Regions from separate parts of the Cronobacter turicensis genome, predicted to be linked through region 3. Evidence: predicted binding sites of a transcription regulator. Region 3 holds the regulator's gene; each other region holds the start of a gene.
What was found. The regulator PurR, encoded in region 3, represses purine synthesis genes. The targets are predictions, from matches to a motif close to CANGCAAACGTTTGCNTG.
Positions count from the first base shown of each region.

Region 1 (4,706 bases), 1.5 Mb from region 3:
GCGCATATACGCGCCATGCAGACGTGCCGTCCGGGCATGTATGAATACCAGCTGGAAGGCGAAATTCTGCATGAATTCACCCGCCACGGCGCGCGCTTTCCTTCCTACAACACCATCGTGGGCGGCGGCGAAAATGGCTGCATCCTGCATTACACCGAAAACGAAAGCCAGCTGCGCGACGGCGACCTGGTCCTGATCGACGCGGGCTGCGAATACAAAGGCTACGCGGGCGACATCACCCGCACGTTTCCGGTCAACGGTAAATTCACGCCTGCCCAGCGTGCGGTGTATGACATCGTGCTGGAATCGCTGGAAACGGCGCTGCGTCTCTTCCGTCCAGGCACCTCTATTCAGGATGTGACCGGCGACGTGGTGCGCGTGATGGTGAAAGGGCTCGTTGGGCTTGGCATTCTCAAAGGCGACGTAGAGCAGCTGGTCGCGGAAAACGCGCATCGTCCGTACTTTATGCACGGGCTCAGCCACTGGCTGGGGCTGGATGTGCATGATGTCGGCTTCTACGGCCCGGATCGCTCGCGTATCCTGGCGCCAGGCATGGTCATCACCGTTGAGCCGGGGCTTTATATCGCGCCGGACGCCGACGTGCCTGAAGAATACCGCGGTATCGGTATTCGTATCGAAGACGACATCGTCATCACGGAAACCGGCAATGAAAACCTGACCGCCAGCGTGGTGAAATCGGCGGACGATATCGAAGCGCTGATGGCGGCAGCGCCGCGCTCATGAGCGTGATTATCGCTGGCGGCGGTATGGCTGGCGCGACGCTTGCGCTGGCGATCTCCCGCTTTACCCATGGCGCGCTGCCGGTGCATCTGGTGGAAGCCAGCGCGCCGGAATCCGCCGCGCATCCAGGGTTTGACGCTCGCGCCATCGCGCTTGCCGACGGCACCTGCCGCGAGCTGGCGCGCGTTGGCGTCTGGCAGGCGCTCGCGCCCTGCGCTACGCCTATCACCACCGTTCATGTCAGCGATCGCGGTCACGCCGGTTTTGTGACGCTGAACGCGCGCGACTACCAGACACAGGCGCTGGGGAATGTCGTGGAGCTGCACGACGCCGGTCAGCGGCTTTTCAACCTGCTGCGCAAGGCGCCGGGCGTTCATCTGCACTGCCCGGCGCGCGTGACGAGCATTACCCGTCGTGAAGAAGCAGTCACCGTACAGCTTGATAACGGCGACACCCTGGAAGGGCAACTGCTGGTCGCGGCCGACGGTTCGCGCTCCTCGATTGGCGCGCAGTGCGGCATCGAATGGCGCCAGCAGCCTTACCATCAGGCGGCAATCATTGCGAATGTCGCGACTGCGCTGCCGCATCAGGGGCGCGCCTTTGAGCGTTTTACCGAACACGGCCCGCTGGCATTGCTGCCGATGTCGGGCGGTCGCAGTTCGCTCGTCTGGTGCCATCCTCTCGACAAACAGGCTGAAGTGCTTGGCTGGAGCGATGCGCGTTTTTGCCAGGAACTCCAGGCCGCCTTTGGCTGGCGGCTGGGGCGTATCACACACGCGGGCGCGCGCAGCGGTTATCCGCTCGCGTTAAGCCTCGCGTCGCGCGTGATTTCGCACCGCACGGCGCTGGTCGGCAACGCCGCCCAGACGCTGCACCCGATTGCTGGGCAGGGGTTTAACCTTGGGCTGCGCGATGTGATGACGCTCGCCGAGACGCTGTCGCAGGCTTTCGCGCGCGGCGAGGATATCGGCGCGTATCCGGTGCTTGGCGCGTATCAACAACGCCGCGAGCAGGATAAAGCCGCGACGATCGGCGTTACCGACGGGCTGGTGCAGCTGTTCGCCAACCGCTGGTCGCCGCTGGTGGTCGGGCGCAACCTTGGCCTGATGGCCATGGATTTATTTACCCCGGCGCGTGACGCGCTGGCCAGACGCACCCTCGGTTGGGTGCCGCGCTAAGGAGTCGAATGTGCAAAGTGTAGATGTAGCGATTGTCGGCGGCGGCATGGTCGGGCTGGCGGTGGCCTGCGGGCTGGAAGGCAGCGGGCTGCGCGTCGCGGTGCTGGAGCAGCGCGCGCCGGAACCGCTGGACGCGAGCGCGCCTCCGGCGCTGCGCGTGTCGGCAATTAACGCCGCCAGTGAAGCCCTGCTCAAACGGCTCGACGTCTGGGACGCCATTATTCGCCAGCGCGCCGCGCCGTACCACGGCATGGAAGTCTGGGAAAAAGACAGCTTCGGGCGCATCGCGTTTAATGACGAGGCGTTCGGCTTCAGCCATCTCGGGCACATTATCGAAAATCAGGTGATTCACTACGCACTGTGGCAAAAAGCGCAGCAGTGCAAATCGGTGACGCTGATGGCGCCCGCGACGCTGCAACAGGTCGCCTGGGGCGAAAACGAAGCCTTTATCACGCTGGAAGACGGCAACATGCTGACGGCGCGTCTGGTTGTCGGCGCCGATGGCGCAAACTCCTGGCTGCGCGCGAAGGCGGAAATCCCGCTGACGTCCTGGGATTACCAGCATCACGCGCTGGTCGCCACGATCCGCACCGATGAACCACATGGCGGCGTGGCGCGCCAGGCGTTCCACGGCGACGGCATTCTGGCGTTTCTGCCGCTCAGCGACCCGCATCTCTGTTCTATCGTCTGGTCGCTTTCTCCTCAGGAAGCCGACCGGATGCAGCAGGCCCCGGTGTCGGCGTTTAATCAGGCGCTCTGCGTGGCGTTCGATAATCGCCTCGGCTTATGCGCGCTTGAGCGTGAGCGGCAGGTCTTTCCGCTTACCGGCCGCTACGCGCGCCAGTTCGCCGCGCACCGTCTGGCGCTGGTCGGCGACGCGGCGCACACCATTCATCCGCTGGCCGGGCAGGGCGTTAACCTCGGCTTTATGGATGCCGCGGAGTTGATAAGCGAACTGCGCCGTCTGCATCAGCAGGGCAAAGATATCGGGCAGCATCTTTATCTGCGCCGCTACGAACGCAGCCGCAAGCACGCCGCCGCGATGATGCTGGCGGGTATGCAGGGTTTCCGCGAGCTTTTCTCCGGCACGAATCCTGCGAAAAAGCTCCTGCGCGATCTGGGCTTAACGCTTGCCGATAAACTGCCAGGTGTTAAACCACAGTTGATTCGCCAGGCGATGGGGCTTAACGATCTGCCGGAGTGGTTGCGTTAACTACGTCACACTTCTCTTTCCGGTCCCCGGAAAGAGAAGTCTCTCCCCGTTTGAAATATTCTAATTTCACTCTCTTTTTCGGATTAGTTTTTTTAATCTCTCGAAATTTTTTCTTCCATGAATTTCCCCTCAAAACAGCGATTTCTGCCCGCTTATTTTGAAAACACGGTAAAGCGTTAGCGTTTTGGTCGCGCCTGAAACCTTTCAGGCAGTGTTTCATGCTGCGGGATGTAAAACGATTTCTGGTCATAAGCTAATCTGATGGCCCAGCGTGCCTTATGGTTTACGCCCCCGTTCGGTGATAAGTTCAGACGCAAGATAACGTTTGCGTTGCCGCCGGGATCGGCGTCGACGCCGGGTTTCATTCAGGGCGTTGCGCCGTCTGAAACCCACACCAACCCGGCTGACAGGATGAGGAAAAGATGGCTCAACAAACCCCGTTGTATGAACAGCACAACCTCTGCGGCGCGCGCATGGTGGATTTCCACGGCTGGATGATGCCGCTGCATTACGGCTCGCAGATTGATGAACACCATGCGGTACGTAACGACGCGGGGATGTTTGATGTCTCCCACATGACCATTGTCGACCTGCGCGGCGCGCGTACCCGCGAATTCCTGCGCTACTTGCTGGCGAACGATGTGGCGAAGCTGACCCAGCCGGGCAAAGCGCTCTACACCGGCATGCTCAACGCCTCCGGCGGCGTGATTGACGATCTGATTGTTTATTTCATGACAGAAGACTATTTCCGCCTGGTGGTGAACTCCGCCACCCGTGAAAAAGATCTCGCCTGGATCAATGAGCACGCCGAACCGTATGGCGTTTCCGTGACCGTGCGCGACGATCTCTCCCTTATTGCCGTCCAGGGGCCGAACGCGAAGGCGAAAGCCGCCACACTCTTTAACGACGCGCAGCGTAAAGCGACAGACGGCATGAAGCCCTTCTTTGGCGTGCAGGCGGATGACCTGTTTATCGCCACTACCGGCTACACCGGCGAGGCGGGCTATGAAATCGCGATGCCGAATGAAAAAGCGGCCGGATTCTGGAGCCAGCTGGTGGAAGCGGGCGTAAAACCGTGCGGCCTTGGCGCGCGCGATACGCTGCGTCTTGAGGCGGGCATGAATCTTTACGGCCAGGAGATGGACGAAGGCGTTTCGCCGCTCGCCGCCAACATGGGCTGGACAATCGCCTGGCAACCAGAAGATCGCGCATTTATCGGCCGCGACGCGCTGGAAGCCCAGCGTGAAAACGGCACCGAACAGCTGGTTGGTCTGGTGATGACGGAAAAAGGCGTGCTGCGCGGCGAACTGCCGGTGCGTTTCACCGATGACCAGGGCAACGCCCGCGAAGGCATTATCACCAGCGGCACCTTCTCGCCGACGCTTGGCTACAGCATTGCGCTGGCTCGCGTTCCTGCGGGTATCGGCGATACTGCCATTGTGCAGATCCGCAACCGCGAAATGCCCGTGAAAGTCACTAAACCCGTTTTCGTGCGCGCCGGGAAGCCGGTCACGCAGTAAGTTTTGTTATCAGGAGAGAAGCAATGAGCAATGTGCCAAACGAACTGAAATACA
Region 1 is NZ_CP165997.1:762,821-767,526, forward strand. Features, by position in the region: gene pepP (Xaa-Pro aminopeptidase) at 1-744, shown strand, start outside; gene ubiH (2-octaprenyl-6-methoxyphenyl hydroxylase) at 741-1,919, shown strand; gene ubiI (FAD-dependent 2-octaprenylphenol hydroxylase) at 1,930-3,132, shown strand; gene gcvT (glycine cleavage system aminomethyltransferase GcvT) at 3,555-4,652, shown strand; gene gcvH (glycine cleavage system protein GcvH) at 4,676-4,706, shown strand, end outside.
Region 1: gcvT (glycine cleavage system aminomethyltransferase GcvT) is a predicted target of PurR. The motif match lies at 3,447-3,464, and genes of this name have one in related genera.

Region 2 (4,706 bases), 880 kb from region 3:
GCGCGATCTGCTGAAAATCGAAGGGGTGCTGGCGGGCTCTTCCACCGGCACGCTGCTGACCGCCGCGCTGCGTTACTGCCGTGCGCAGACCGCGCCGAAGCGCGTAGTAACGTTCGCCTGCGACAGCGGCAATAAATATCTCTCGAAAATGTTCAATGACGACTGGCTGCGCCAGCAGGGGCTACAGACGCGGCCTTCTGTAGGCGATCTGCGAGATTACATCGCGTTTCGCCATGACGAAGGCGCAGCGGTGACCGCAGCACCCGATGACACGCTCGCGACGGTGCTCGCCCGGATGCGGCTTTACGATATCTCTCAGCTTCCGGTGCTGGCGCAGGGGCAGGTGGTGGGCATTGTCGATGAGTGGGACCTGCTGACCTTTATTCAGGGCGACAGCCAGCGCTTTCTCACGCCCGTCTCGGCGGCCATGAACCGCGAGGTGGTGACGCTCGATAAAAGCGCCAGCGAGCGGGCGCTGTTTGAGGTTTTCGAACGCGGGCTGGTGGCGGTCATTACTGACGACACGCGCTTTCTCGGGCTTATCACCCGCACCGATGTGCTGAACCGCTGGCGCAACCAGCTTGAATCATAAGGAGTTTTATCATGGATAAATTTGCAACGCTCAGCGTGCACAGCGGCACGCATCACGATCAGCATGGCGCGGTGATGCCGCCGATCTACGCCACCTCCACCTACGCGCAGCCTGCGCCCGGCGAGCATACCGGCTATGAATATTCGCGTAGCGGCAACCCGACGCGTCACGCGCTGGAGCGCGCCATCGCGGAACTGGAGGCAGGCAGCCAGGGGTTTGCGTTCGCCTCCGGGCTGGCGGCGATTTCCACGGTGCTGGAGCTGCTCGACAAAGAGAGCCATATCGTGGCGGTGGACGATGTTTACGGCGGCACGTACCGTCTGCTGGAGAACGTGCGTAAGCGCACCGCGGGGCTGACCGTTTCCTGGGTGAAACCGGACGATCTCGCGGCGCTGGAGGCGGCGATCCGCCCGGAAACCCGGATGATTTGGGTCGAGACGCCGACCAACCCGCTGCTGAAACTGGCGGATCTGGAGGCTATCGCCGGGCTGGCGCGGCGCCGTGGGGTGATAAGCGTGGCGGACAATACGTTTGCGTCGCCCGCGATTCACCGCCCGCTGACGCTTGGGTTTGATATCGTCGTGCATTCAGCCACCAAATACCTGAACGGCCACTCGGACGTGGTGGCCGGGCTGGCGGTGGTGGGCGATAACCCTGAACTGGCGGAGCAACTGGCCTATTTGCAGAACGCCGTCGGCGGCGTGCTCGATCCGTTCAGCAGCTTTCTGACGCTGCGCGGCATCCGCACGCTGGCGCTGCGTATGGAGCGGCACAGCGCCAGCGCGCTGAAGATTGCGCAGCGGCTGGCGCAGCATCCTCAGGTGGAAAAAGTGTTTTTCCCGTGGCTGGAGAGCCACCCGCAGTATGCGCTGGCGCGCCGTCAGATGGCGCTTGCGGGTGGTATGATTTCCATCGTGGTGCGTGGCGATGACCTGCGTGCGGCGCAGGTGATTAAAAAGTTGCGGCTCTTTACGCTTGCCGAGAGCCTTGGCGGCGTGGAGAGCCTGGTGAGCCAGCCGTTCAGTATGACGCACGCCTCGATTCCGCTTGAGCAGCGGCTGGCGAACGGGATTACGCCGCAGTTGATTCGGTTGTCGGTGGGGATTGAAGACGCGGAGGATTTGCTGGCGGATCTCGAACAGGCGCTGGAGGCATAATGTTGGCCCGGCGGGTGCGCTGCGCTTACCCGCCCTACAATTTCACCGTTGCTAATACTCGTAGGGTGGGTAAGCGGAGCGCGCCCACCGTTCAGGCACTCGCGACACCCAATAAAAAAGCACCCCGCAGGGTGCTTTTCTTATCGTAACAGCGCCTGCGCCCAGGCGATGCCGCTTGCATATTCCGACGGCAGCAACGGAGCGAGCGCTTCCAGCGTGGCGTCAATCAGCGTCGCCTCGGCATCGCTCAGATTCAGATGCCCGACTTTACGCCCTTCACGCACCTCTTTGTCATACCAGTGCAGATGTACCAGCGGCAGCTTCAGCCAGTCGTAATTCAGATCGGTACCAATCAGATTCACCATTACCGACGGGCCGCTCACTACCGGCTGCGGCAGCGGCAGACCGGTCACGGCGCGCAGATGCAGCTCAAACTGGCTGATGGACGCGCCGTTTTGCGTCCAGTGGCCGCTGTTATGCACGCGCGGCGCCAGCTCGTTAATCAGCAAGCCCTGCGGCGTGACGAAACACTCCATCGCCATCACGCCCACATAATTCAGCTCGTCCATAATCGCGCGCAGCATCGCTTCCGCCTGCGTTTGCTGCGCGGCGCTCGCCTGCGGGAACGCGACGCTGGTGCGCAGAATGCCGTCCTGATGCAGGTTATGGGTCAGCGGATAAAAGACTGCGCTGCCGTCATGGGCGCGCGCGCCGACCAGCGACACCTCGCCGGAAAAGTTAATGCCCTGCTCGACGATGCACTCGCCATAGCATTCGCTGGGCAGCATATCGGTCTCGTGCGCGCGCAGTCGCCACTGACCGCGGCCGTCGTAGCCGCCGGTGCGGCGCTTGACGATAGCCAGCTCACCGAGACGCGCAAACACCTGCGGCCATTCGCTGCTATTAGCCAGCAACTGCCACGGCGCGGTGGGGAGATTTAGCTTATCGAGCAGCTGTTTCTGGGTAAAACGGTCGGCGATAAGCGGGAAAACGTCGCGGTTAACGAACGCATTATGGCGCGCCAGTTCGCGGGTCAGGGCGGTTTCCGGCCAGCGTTCAATTTCCGCTGTGATAACGCTTTGCGCGAACGGCACCGCCTGCGGATCGGCATCCAGCCCTACCGGCCAGACGCGAATGCCAAGCGGCTCGCCCGCCTGGCGCAGCATTCTGCCCAGCTGGCCGTTACCCAGCACGCATACCTGCTTCATGCCTCACCCCGCGGGTCCGGATTCTCCAGCACTTCCTCGGTTTGCTTCTGACGCCAGTTCTCAAGGCGCGCCAGCAGCGCGCTGTCGTGCTGCGCCAGGATCTGGGCGGCCAGCAGGGCCGCGTTCGCCGCGCCCGCTTTACCGATAGCCAGCGTGCCGACCGGAATGCCGCGCGGCATCTGGACGATAGAGTAGAGGCTGTCCAGCCCGCTCAACGCCGCGCTCTGCACCGGCACGCCCAGCACCGGCACCAGCGTTTTCGCGGCAATCATGCCCGGCAGATGCGCCGCGCCGCCTGCGCCCGCGATGATCACCTGAAACCCGTTCTCCTGCGCGCTTTCGGCGAAGCTGAACAGTTTATCCGGCGTGCGGTGCGCGGAGACCACTTCAACATGGTGAGGAACATCCAGAGCATCGAGGATTTCTGCGGCAAACTGCATGGTGGCCCAGTCGCTTCTGGAACCCATGACGATGGCGATACGCGCCGGGGTGTGGCTGGAGGACATACGTCTCAAAACTCCTGTGGTCAGGCGGCAAAATCAACGGGGTCGCCGTTACGAGGGCCTTGAGAATATCACGGAAAACCGGAAAGGAAAACGGTTGCGTAGGCGTGAGAACGGCAAAAACGCAGGCAGAATCAGAACGGAAAGGCTACCAGTTCGACGTCGTCGGGGGTGACTTTGATCATTGACCCTTCGCTGTGCCAGGCGCCTAACACCACGCGGTGCGCGGGCTGGCCGTTCGCCTCAAGCGTGTGCGCGGCGGGGCGGTGAGTGTGGCCGTGAATGAGCCACTGCACCTGCTGGCGTTCCATGGTATCGACCACCGCCTGCGGGTTGACATCCATGATGGCGAGATCTTTCTGGCTGTTGGAGGCTTTGCTGCCGGCGCGCATGCGGGCGGCGATACGGCGGCGCAGTCGCAGGGGGAGCGCGAGAAATAGGGTTTGCAGCCACGGTTTATGAACTTTGGCGCGAAACGCCTGATAACCGGCATCGTCAGTGCACAGCGTGTCGCCATGCATGATCAGCACGCGTCTGCCGTAGAGATCCAGCACGTGTTCTTCCGGCAGCAACTGCATGCCGCTTTCGCGGGCGAAGCGACGGCCGAGCAGGAAATCGCGGTTGCCGTGGATGAAATAGCAGGGAACGCCGAATTGAACGAGCGCGCGCAGGGCGGCGGCTATCTCGCGGTGCAGCGGTTGCGGGTCGTCATCGCCGATCCAGGCTTCAAAAAGATCGCCCAGGATATAAAGCGCGTCCGCTTCACGTGCTGTACCGGCTAAAAAACGCAGAAAACCGGCGGTAATCGCCGGTTCTTCTGGGCACAGATGAAGATCTGCAATAAAGAGCGTCGCCACGAATTACTCGCTGACGGTTACGCGCTCGATAATCACGTCTTCTTTCGGCACATCCTGATGCATGCCGCTGCGGCCGGTGGATACGCCTTTGATTTTATCAACCACGTCCATGCCTTCTACCACTTCTGCGAATACGCAGTAGCCCCAACCCTGCAGGCTTTCGCCGCTGAAGTTCAGGAAGTCGTTATCTGCAACGTTGATGAAGAACTGGGCAGTCGCGGAGTGCGGCGCCTGCGTGCGCGCCATTGCCAGCGTGCCGCGGGTGTTCTTCAGGCCGTTGTTGGCTTCGTTTTTGATAGGATCTTTGGTGCTTTTCTGTTTCATGCCCGGCTCAAAGCCGCCGCCCTGAATCATAAAGCCATTGATTACACGATGGAAAATGGTGTTGT
Region 2 is NZ_CP165997.1:3,170,455-3,175,160, reverse strand. Features, by position in the region: gene AB8W27_RS15285 (pyridoxal-phosphate dependent enzyme) at 1-592, shown strand, start outside; gene AB8W27_RS15280 (PLP-dependent aspartate aminotransferase family protein) at 604-1,749, shown strand; gene purK (5-(carboxyamino)imidazole ribonucleotide synthase) at 1,890-2,957, opposite strand; gene purE (5-(carboxyamino)imidazole ribonucleotide mutase) at 2,954-3,463, opposite strand; gene lpxH (UDP-2,3-diacylglucosamine diphosphatase) at 3,595-4,317, opposite strand; gene ppiB (peptidylprolyl isomerase B) at 4,321-4,706, opposite strand, start outside.
Region 2: purE (5-(carboxyamino)imidazole ribonucleotide mutase) is a predicted target of PurR. The motif match lies at 3,547-3,564, and genes of this name have one in related genera.

Region 3 (4,706 bases):
TTGCCGAGCGTAAAAATCGCCATCAGGAAAATCAGCGCGCTGCGTCGTGCGCGGTGCGACAACAGGAGCGTCATCAACGGCGCCCCCACCATCACGCCAACCGCGTAAGCGCTTATCAGCATACCGGCGGCCGGAATCGAGACGTTGACGCCGTTCGCTATTACCGGCAACAGCCCCATCGGGGAAAACTCGGTCGTGCCAATGCCAAAAGCACCAATCGCCAGTGCCAGTAACGGGAAATTGACTTTCATTCATTGCTCCAGAAATTGTACAACAGCGCCGGGGAATGCCCGACGTTACAGCAGGATGCAGAAAGGATGGCACTTTCAGTCGGAAAAGATAAGTGACAAAAACAGCAAAATATTATTGCGCGAGTGTTAAAGAACACGCAAAAATTGTTATTAGCGAATCATAAGGAAATAGCGTGAAAAAGAAAGGGAACGGCGAGCGAAAGGCGTTTAAGCGCAGGAATGGTATAAGAAAGCGGGAGAACGCAGGCGCACTCCCGCCTGGCGCTTAATGCAGGATGGCGGTAAAAGCGCCCGCCACAATAAGACCCAGCACAACAAGGGTAGTGACCAGCGAAAATTTCAGATCGGTACTCATGGTATTCTCCTTAAAGACCCCATAAAAATCAGGTAGTGCGCATTTTTGCATAAACGGGCCGAAAAATCCTGCGACATTTAACCAGATATGCGTTTTCCCTCTTCCCCTTTCGATAAAGATAAGCCAAAATTCGTCGCTACTTTATTCGGTACCGGCCATCGACCCCTCCTCACGATAAATGTCGCGTTTCCCGGCATGCCGCACGTCCCCTCGTGGCAAACAGGGGTGTGTACAGGCAAACGATTAACCCGTGATTTTGCAGGGCTCAGCCAGGGGTCTGGAGTGATTATTAATGGCAACAATTAAAGACGTCGCGAAGCGAGCCAACGTTTCCACAACAACAGTCTCACATGTAATTAACAAAACCCGTTTTGTGGCGGAAGAGACGCGCAACGCGGTATGGGCGGCTATCAAAGAATTACATTATTCGCCAAGCGCCGTGGCGCGCAGCCTGAAGGTGAACCACACCAAATCTATCGGGCTGCTGGCGACCAGTAGCGAAGCGCCCTACTTTGCAGAAATCATCGAAGCTGTAGAAAACAGCTGCTTTGCAAAAGGCTATACGCTGATCCTCGGTAATGCGCATAACAATCTGGAAAAACAGCGCGCGTATCTGTCGATGATGGCGCAAAAGCGCGTCGACGGCCTGCTGGTGATGTGTTCGGAATACCCGGAGCCGCTGCTGTCCACGCTCGAAGAGTACCGTCATATCCCGATGGTGGTGATGGACTGGGGCGAAGCTAAAGCGGATTTCACCGACTCGGTTATCGATAACGCGTTCCAGGGCGGTTATCTCGCGGGGCGTTATCTTATCGAGCGCGGCCATCGCGATATCGGCGTGATCCCGGGGCAGCTTGAGCGCAACACCGGCGTCGGGCGTTTTTCCGGCTTCATGAAAGCGCTGGAAGAAGCGGCCATCAAGGTGCCGGAGAACTGGATCGTGCAGGGCGATTTCGAACCGGAATCCGGTTATCGCGCGATGCAGCAGATCCTCTCGCAGCCGCAGCGCCCTACCGCCGTCTTCTGCGGCGGCGATATCATGGCGATGGGCGCTATCTGCGCGGCCGATGAGATGGGCCTGCGCGTGCCGCAGGATATTTCGATTATCGGCTACGATAACGTACGCAACGCCCGCTTCTTCAGCCCGGCGCTGACGACAATCCATCAGCCGAAAGAGACGCTGGGCCAGACCGCGTTCAATATGCTGCTCGATCGCATCGTTAACAAACGCGAAGAGTCGCAGACCATCGAGGTGCACCCGCGCCTTATCGAACGCCGCTCGGTGGCGGACGGCCCGTTCCGCGACTATCGTCGTTAATCCCTTCCGGGAGCCGTATCACTGCGGCTCCCGCAGCCACTCCTTGTTCAGCGTTTCACTGTCCCCCAGATAATCAAGCAGCCAGCGCAGCGCGGGCGAGGCGTCGCTTTGTCGCCACGTCAGGCAGCAGGCGGCGTCCGGGAACGGGTTTTCCAGCGTCAGCGCGCGCCACTCTTCGCGATCCAGCCATGGCTTGGCGAAATGCGTCGGCACCATGCCGATACAGAGCCCTTCGCTAAGCGCATCAGCGGCGCAGTGCCAGTCCGGCACCACCACGCGTCGCTGGTTATCCAGCAGCCAGGTGATGCGTTTGGGCAGCGATCGCGAGGTATCTTCCAGCACCAGCGACGGGTAATCACGCAGCCTGTCATCGCTTAGCGCGCCTTCATGCTGCGCCAGCGGATGATGATGCGCCACCACGCAGCGCCAGCTCAGCATGCCCATATCGCGGAACGCGAACCGCCCGCCCACCGGGATCGCCTGCGTGGCGCCGATGGCAAGTTCCACGCGCCCATCCGCCAGCGCATCCCAGACGCCGTTAAACACCTCCTGCGACACCTGCAACTCGACATCGGAAAAGTGCCGGTAGAAATCGAGCACCAGCTGGCGGGTGCGCTCAGGCCGCACGATATTGTCCACCGCGATGGAAAGCTGCCCGCGCCAGCCGTTGGCTATCTGCTGGCACTGCTGACGGGTGATCATCATTTTTTTGATAACAGAACGCCCCTCGCGTAAAAACCAGGCGCCCGCAGGCGTCAGCACCACATCGCGATGGCGTCGCTCAAAGAGCGACACCGCGAGCCATTCCTCAAGCTGACGCACCGTATAGCTCACGGCAGAAGGCACGCGGTGCAGTTCCGCCGCCGCCGCGGTGAAGCTGCCAGTGCGCGCGACGGCGTCGACGACTTCCAGAGAATATTCAGACCACATTTTCTGCCTGCAAAATTTTTGAATGGAAACGGCAAATATTAGCGTTTCACAAGCCGGTTTGCACTCCGTACACTCCGGGCTCTTTCGCGTATTAAGAAGTGAGTCATTGTGATGCGACCTGATAAAGGATTTCTTTGCTGGCTGGCCGGGCTGAGCGTGCTCGGCTTTCTGGCGACCGATATGTACCTGCCCGCGTTCGCCGTTATCGAGGCGGACTTACACACGGCGCCATCGGCCATCAGCGCCTCGCTGAGCCTGTTTCTGGCGGGATTCGCGCTGGCGCAGCTGGTCTGGGGCCCCCTCTCTGACCGTTTTGGCCGCCGTCCGGTACTGCTGGCGGGGCTGGGGATTTTCGCCCTCGCCTGCCTTGGCACCGTCTGGGTAGAGAGCGCAGGCGCGCTGCTGGCGCTGCGCTTTATTCAGGCCGTGGGGGTCTGCTCCGCCGCGGTGAGCTGGCAGGCGCTGGTGACCGACCGCTACCCGGCGCAGCAGGCGCGCCGCATTTTCGCGACCATCATGCCGCTGGTCGGCCTTTCTCCGGCGCTGGCGCCGCTGCTGGGCAGCTGGATCCTGAACCACTTTTCCTGGCAGGCGATTTTCGTGGTGCTGTTTGCCATCACGGTATTGCTGATTATTCCGGCGCTGCGTCTGCCTTCGGGCGCGCCGCAGGGCAATAAAGGCGGCGAACCGCTGAGCTTTATGATGCTGCTGCGCTCGCGCGTCTACAGCGGCAATGTGCTGATTTACGCCGCCTGCTCCGCCAGCTTTTTCGCCTGGCTCACCGGCTCGCCGTTTATCCTGCATGAGATGGGCTACAGCCCGGCGGTGATTGGCCTGAGCTATGTGCCGCAAACCATCGCATTTCTGATAGGCGGTTACGGCTGTCGCAGCGCGCTGCAAAAATGGCAGGGTGAGACGCTGCTGCCGTGGCTGCTGGCAGGCTTTGCGTTGAGCGTACTCGCCACCTGGCTTGTGGGATTAAGCGAGGCGGTTACGCTCACCACCCTGCTCATCCCCTTCTGCCTGATGGCCATGGCGAACGGCGCCATCTACCCGATTGTGGTCGCCGCTGCGCTGTTGCCGTTCCCGCAGGCCACCGGACGCGCCGCCGCGCTGCAAAATACGCTCCAGCTTGGGCTCTGTTTTGTGGCAAGTCTGGTGGTGTCATGGCTGGTCGCCACGCCGCTGCTTTCGACCACCAGCGTCATGCTGGCAACCGTACTACTGGCGGGGCTTGGGTTCCTGCTGCGCGGGCGTCATCGGGTCACGCAGTCATCAGTCGCGTGATAATATGAAATTTTGTGATTAGCTTGCTAACGGTCAACGGTTGAATCATCGTAAAGCGAGGCCTATACTGGTTCGCGGCTCTACGATAATTAGCATAAATATTATGTAGTAACGGGAGCCGCTGGCTCCCGTTTTTATTTGGAATGACATTTCTGGCAAGGGTCATCTCCCTTCCTCTGTTCTACGTCGGATATCAGGCTCGCGGACCTTTCCGTGATATTTCTCACATACCGAAAATTGCGACTACGCTGTTTGAAGGTTCTGATCACATCAGTGATGGAGAAGCTATGAGTTCATCGTGTATAGAAGAAGTCAGCATACCGGACAATCACTGGTATCGCATCGCAACTGAACTGCTCAGCCGGGCCGGGATCGCCGTTAACGGCGCAGCCCCTTCCGACATTCAGGTGAAAAACCCTGACTTTTTTAAGCGAGTTTTGCAGGAAGGTTCTCTCGGTCTTGGCGAAAGCTATATGGACGGCTGGTGGGAGTGCGAGCGTCTCGATCTCTTCTTCACCAAAGTGCTGCGCGCGGGGCTGGAAGATCAGCTGCCGCACCATCTGAA
Region 3 is NZ_CP165997.1:2,290,176-2,294,881, forward strand. Features, by position in the region: gene AB8W27_RS10950 (MFS transporter) at 1-251, opposite strand, end outside; gene AB8W27_RS10955 (YnhF family membrane protein) at 517-606, opposite strand; gene purR (HTH-type transcriptional repressor PurR) at 899-1,924, shown strand; gene punR (DNA-binding transcriptional activator PunR) at 1,943-2,854, opposite strand; gene punC (purine nucleoside transporter PunC) at 2,966-4,141, shown strand; gene cfa (cyclopropane fatty acyl phospholipid synthase) at 4,429-4,706, shown strand, end outside.